2 linked regions of the Aureispira sp. CCB-E genome follow. Each later gene encodes a partner of the first gene's protein in a complex. Links are inferred from orthologs where the notes say so. Each region holds a gene or a part of one and is shown in the gene's direction. Other genes may lie near its edges.

What was found.
Region 2: the proteins of trxA (region 1) and trxB are in contact, whole or in part, in a crystal structure (PDB 1F6M), measured with the Escherichia coli proteins. The link is inferred for Aureispira sp. CCB-E from one-to-one orthologs.

Annotation. Positions count from the first base shown.
Region 1 is NZ_CP133671.1:6,106,242-6,109,490, reverse strand. Bases 300-3,211 are described here. They hold trxA (thioredoxin), read left to right. Parts: upstream 300-1,551; coding sequence 1,552-1,872; downstream 1,873-3,211. Other genes in these bases: QP953_RS23750 (DUF4476 domain-containing protein), read left to right, coding at 2,085-3,211; QP953_RS23760 (hypothetical protein), read right to left, coding at 778-1,161; QP953_RS23765 (NAD(P)/FAD-dependent oxidoreductase), read right to left, coding at 300-692. Outside these bases: more of QP953_RS23765, read right to left, coding at 1-299; more of QP953_RS23750, read left to right, coding at 3,212-3,249. UniProt on the Escherichia coli protein: Participates in various redox reactions through the reversible oxidation of its active center dithiol to a disulfide and catalyzes dithiol-disulfide exchange reactions.
Region 2 is NZ_CP133671.1:1,485,956-1,489,184, forward strand. The notes cover bases 244-3,135. They hold trxB (thioredoxin-disulfide reductase), read left to right. Parts: upstream 244-1,164; coding sequence 1,165-2,106; downstream 2,107-3,135. Other genes in these bases: QP953_RS05620 ((deoxy)nucleoside triphosphate pyrophosphohydrolase), read left to right, coding at 352-750; QP953_RS05630 (hypothetical protein), read left to right, coding at 2,359-2,769.

The DNA of each region.
Region 1 (3,249 bases):
TGTGTGATGAGTAGAGGTCCATCCGATTTGAGTTTGGTACCTTGGATGCTTGTTTTGGTTTCTTCTACAACAATTCCCATTAATTCTGTGATGTCTTCATGGGGCATATTAAAGGTAAATAAGGAAGGAACAGGCAGTTCAATTTGGTGTCCTAAATCGGCGAGCCACTGAAGCCCTTGTCGTTTGGGAGAACCACCCGTAGCAACAATTACTTTATCAAAGGTTCTAAATTCATGGGCTGTTTTTCCCAGTGTTAGTTTTATTCCGTCCGTAGTAGGAGTGAGGGCTTTGACAACTTTGTTTGTTTCGATTTGTACTCCTAGTCGGCGGCTTTCCTCCAAAAAACAATCAATAATAGATTGAGAATTTTGAGAGGTAGGAAAAACACAGTTGTCTTCTTGGATAACCAAGGGAACATTCCTAGACTGAAACCAGTCCATAGTATGTTTGGTATTGAAGGTCGGGAATATTTTTTTTAATAATTTATTGCCTCTAGGGTAAGCTTTGACCAATTCTTTGATTGAAGTACAGCCGTTGGTTACGTTGCAGCGACCTCCACCAGAGATTTTTACCTTAGAAAGTAACTTTTTGGTTTTTTCTAAAATCACAACTTGAGCATCAGGATAATTTTCTTTGGCAGCAATAGCTGCAAAAAAGCCTGCTGCTCCTCCTCCTATAATAGCAACTTTCATGAAGTGTACTTTATTTTTAAAATCTCGAAAAACATTGGTTTGAAGCACTGCAAAAGTCGATAAAAAAGCGTTAATTTTATATTAATTAGGCAACTTCATCAAAAATAATGCTTTCAACAGTCTTTTTTAGGAGTTGAATTTTGGGGTAAAACCATAGAAAAGAGACCAACTGTCCTAATATAATAGCAGAAATGAAAGGAAATGGGAGAAAACCTGAAAATCCAATGATTAAAAAAAAGATGGTTGCAAGTACTTGAGGACCACTGCCAATTTGAGGAAATTTTTTTTGAACAGTAGCCGTTCCGTGAGCATCAAGATTAATCTGAACTTTTACGCTATCCCCATAAGTACCTTTAACGATGACATAGCCTTTTTGGTGTGCGTACATATTGGTAATGCCTGCTTTGATTAGACTTTCTTTGATGCTATTGATAGTATGTGTGCGATGATCTAAAGGAAGATTTTGCATAATAGGGGGTGGTTTGAGATATTTTGTAATTAGAGCGTGTTTAAAATTGATCTATATTTTATGAATTTAAACACAGATTTTTAGAAGTTGGAACTAGCCGTCTAAAATAGAAATATTGTAGCAGAAAATCATCAAAGCGTCCCAAAAAGAATTTTTTGATTTTTTGATAAAAAAAGGAAAGTATGGAGCAATGTGTTGCTAATTAATTATTTACATGCTTGCAAGTCTGGGCAGCTTGCAAAAAATGACATATTCCTTTGGTAGATTGCAACATTATATCTACATTCGTTGTTATGAACATTGATTAATATATTCGATTCCAAGTTGTCGATTTTAGAAGCCATTTTGAGCTTTAAAAAGATGACTTAGAAAATACAAAAAACTTTAAAAATGGCACTCGAATTCACAGATAGCAACTTCGAAGATAAAGTATTAAACTCAGGTAGTGTAACAGTTGTTGATTTTTGGGCACAATGGTGTGGTCCATGTAGAGCTATTGCTCCAATTATTGAAGAATTGGCAGACGAGTATGCTGGAACTGCTTTGATTGGAAAAGTAGATGTAGACGCAAATCAAGAGCTAGCAATGCAATATAGCATTCGTTCAATTCCTACAATTTTAATCTTGAAAGATGGAGAAGTTGTTGAAAAACACGTAGGCGCAATTACGAAGCCTGCTTTGCAAGCTAAATTAGATAAGCATTTGGCATAAACGTTTGATGCGTAAAGAAAATACAGAAGCGATAAAAACTTAAGTTTTTATCGCTTTTTTTATTGTTCCTTACTCTGTTGATTTTTATGTTCTTTATAGAAAAATATAAAAAACAATAGAGTATTAATTGCTATAACATATAGGGTTTGGAACATTTTTGGTATACTTATACTCATAACGATTTAAAATCAGGCTATTCTAAATTATTATCTATGAGAACAATTGTTACACTACTGTTTTTAATATTACCCTTAGTTGGATTGTTAGCACAACAAACAACACCACTATCAGAAGCTGAGTTTGAGGTGCATCGAGCACAGATTGCAGGGCAGTCTTTTGATAGCAAACGACTCTTGAAAGCAAAGGAATTGTCAGATGTACAATATCTGTATGTTAGCCAGATAGAAGCTATCATAAAAGGGTTTTCTTTAGAAAGTAATAAATTGGAATATGCTAAATATGCTTATTCAACAACTTTAGATGCTGCTAATTATCCCAATTTAGTTGCTCTCTTTCGATTGAGCGAATCAAAAGAGGCATTAAAAGGTTTTTTGTCGAAACGCGAAATTCCTGTGGTACCTCAAGCCTCAGAAAAGACAGTAACTATTGAAGAGCCAGCGAGTGACAATGAATCTAGTGCTGTAGAGATTACGACAGGACCTAAACCTATAGACGATCCATCTTTTGCTGCTGCTAAGCGCTCTGTAAGTGAAGAATCTTTTGAGAGTGCTAAATTGCGCCGTGCAAAACAAATTAGTGATGCCAACTATTTGTTGGCAGGACAAGTAAAAGAACTGTTAGATTTGCTAAGTTTTGAAAGCTCAAAGTTGGAGTATGCGCAGTATGCTTATGATAAAACATACGATCAGGCAAATTATGAAATCGTCAAGGAAGGTTTAAAACATTCTAAGAGTAAAGAAACAATGACGGCTTTCTTGAAAAATAAACCAGTGACAACATATCAGCAAAAAAAAGAAGTCGTAAAAGCGAATCTTACTCCTGTAGCTAATACTCAAACACCAAATACACCATCCACGATCGTTATGTCTCAAGGAGATTTTATCAATGCTCAAAATCAAATTACTAGCCAAACCTCAGATTCAAAAAAATTAGAAGAAGCAAAAGCAATTGCCAATAAAAACAACTTATCTAGCGAACAGATCAAGTCTATTGTTGGAATCTTTTTGTTTGAAGATAATCGCTTGGAATTTGCAAAATATGCTTATGCTAAAACCGTAGATCAGGAAAATTATGATTTGGTTAAGGCTGCTTTGGAGAAAGAAAATCACAAATTTCTAGAGGATTACATCAAGCATGTTGATAAAAAAATGGCTGAGAATACCTTAGCTACAGGTCCTAGCGAATTATCTTCAGAAG
Region 2 (3,229 bases), 4.6 Mb from region 1 along the record:
TATGTTTTTTTCATAATAATCAATCTAAACCTCAAAGTGTTATCAAGTGTTTTGGAGGCACAAAAATAATGATTTTTATACGATCGGCATAGTCTATTGATAATCTTACTACAATTTTTAGTTTAGAATAATCTATTATCATAAAGTTGATTTGTATCTTAAAGTATAATTGTAGTTGTGTTAAGGTAATTAGTCTGCTGACTATCAATGATGGAAATGTATGTATTGTTGAGGATTGGTTTATAGTTAGCAAGACATTCCTTTCTAGAAAATTCTACAGAGCATTCTAAAAAGAACAGAACGACTATTTGGTAGCGCAATCTAATTTTTTATACATAAAACACCCAAACAATGAAAAACCGAATGAGAGTCACTTGTGGCGTTATAGAGAAATCTGGAAAATACCTTATTGTACAACGAGGAGAAGATACTAGTCATGCTTTGAAGTGGGAATTTCCTGGCGGAAAAATTGACCCTGGAGAGACAGAAGCAGAATGTATGGCACGAGAGTTAAAAGAAGAATTGGACATAGAGGTGATGGTAAAAGAGCAGTTGGTATCTATAGAAAGAGAGGAAACCAATATGATTATTGAGCTGATTCCTTTTCGATGCACGATTGTAGGAGGAGAAATTACATTGTTAGAACATCTTCAGTTGGCATGGATTGATATTCGAGAACCTATCGAGTACGATTTGTGTATTGGCGATTATGGAATTGTAGATCAACTAAAAGCACAAATAAGTATCTAAATTGGAATAGCACAGTCTAGCAAAAAATGTTAGCATACTATTAATTTAATTATGCTATAAGCTTCCAATAATTTGCTAAATTTGAAACGTCTACTCTTTGTAGAGTTAGATTGTATTATGAAACATTTCACAAAGAAAGTTTGTTATTCTTTATTCTTATAAAAAAGCTTTTTTATGAAGAGTTATGTAATTTGAAAATAGTAGTTTGTTGATAAGCTTCGCTGCTACTGCGTGGTTTCAACGAACTATTGTTGAAAAGGAAATAACAATTATTGCAATAATAAATAATAAGTAAATTTAAAACATAATTTGTCGATTTGCCTAATTTGATTCTAAAATGAACCCCAAATATCGCTGCAAATTTTTGACAACTTATTTTTACCTTTGCTAAAATCAAAAATCAAATAATAAAAAATGGCTAGAAAAGAGACGTGCGTCATCATTGGGTCAGGACCTGCTGGATATACAGCAGCAATTTACGCAGCTAGAGCAAATATGAAACCTGTTTTGTTTACAGGAAGTGAACCTGGAGGACAATTAATGATTACCAACGATGTAGAAAATTTTCCTGGTTACCCCAAAGGCATCATGGGCCCAGAAATGATGGAGGATTTGAAGCAACAAGCAATGCGTTTTGATACAGAGGTGAATGTTGGCGTTATGATAGAAAAAGTGGATTTCTCAGGTCCCGTACACAAACTTTGGACTGATGGTGGTGAAGAAATTCATGCAGATTCTGTTATTATTGCGACAGGGGCTTCTGCTAGGTACTTGGGCTTGGAGTCTGAGAAAAAATATATGAATAAAGGGGTTTCTGCTTGTGCCGTTTGTGATGGTTTTTTCTATAAAGGAAAAGAAGTTTGTATCGTAGGTGGTGGAGATAGTGCTTGTGAAGAAGCAAGTTATTTGTCTAAGTTATGCCCAAAGGTACACATGTTTGTTCGTAGAGATGAGTTGCGTGCTTCCAAAATTATGCAAGAGCGTGTTCTTAATAACGATAAAATTCAAATCTATTGGAATACAGAAGTAGATGAAGTTTTGGGCGATGAGGAAGGTGTAACTGGTGTTCGTGTGGTTAATAATAAAACGAACGAAAAGCAAGAAATTAGCTTATGGGGATTTTTTGTAGCAATCGGGCACGTGCCGAATACGAAAATTTTTGAAGGTTGGTTAGAAATGGACAATACTGGATATTTGTTGACCAAAGCAGGTAGTACACATACCAACATAGATGGTGTATTTGCAAGTGGTGATGCTCAAGATAAAGATTATCGTCAAGCAGTGACTGCTGCAGGAACAGGTTGTATGGCTGCTTTAGATGCAGAGCGTTATTTAGCGGCAAAGGGATTGATATAATACAACTCGCATAGATTTTATACAAAAAAAAAGAAGCTATAGAGAATAGCTATAGAGAGGCTTCCAAAATTATTTTTTGGAGGTCTTTTTTTTGTTAGGTTGGTTTTAAAACTATGCTTTACAGTTGGTTATGTAGAAGTAACTGATGAGGAAATTAGCAAGCAATTTATTTTTTGCGTATCATTGTGTCGTAATTAATCAAAATCCCAATGATAACCTTTATCATTATAATCCTCCAATGTTTAAATTTCAATGAAAGTCTTTAAATTTAGTTTGTTAGAGTGTTTTAAAGTGCGTAACCAAATTGCAGAAAATATTCTATGGATGCTTTGTTTTGCTTTATGTAGTACTATTTGTTCATTTTCTACAATCGCATCGGATACAGGTGGAAATAAATTTGCTCAATTTCAAATTGATGATGCATCTTCTGCTGCTGCATACAAAAAAATAGAACATTATATTCGAGCGCAACCAGAAATTTTGAAAGTAAGTATTGACATAGAGACAGGAATTGTATTTTGTTTGTTTGATGGAAATACTACTGTAGATGAAACTTCTTTTGCGCATTGGTTAACTCAAAAGCATTATACATTATCGTGTTATCGAGAAGGTGTCATTGGTGTTGACCCTATTCTAACTAAAGAAGAATTTGAATGTATGTAATGTTGTTGGGTGTGTAGTTTAATATGTAATAAATTATTTGTCAGACAATATAGTATGAAATTGTAAAAACATATTATAGTTTTATAACATTTTATTTTTTTAAAAAAAAACAAAATAAATGAAACAAATATGAACCTATTTATCGTATAAATAAAAAAACACACTAATAAAGGAGTTTCATTTTTTACTTCAAAACTTCAATGGGATGAAGTTTTGTTGGCACACAAATTACACAATTACACACACACGTAGCATACAGCCTCTTTTACTGTAACAAAGTCACTATCTATCTACTTATTAGCCATTAGAGTTTTATACTATTACAAAGTATTTTTGTTTTATACCACCATTCCATTACAAAACAAGAACTACGAAATTTTATAGAAATAACATCAAAAACAATTTAGCCGAATTATTGAAACATTAAGGTGTTGAACACAACTTTATTTAAGTAAGCTCC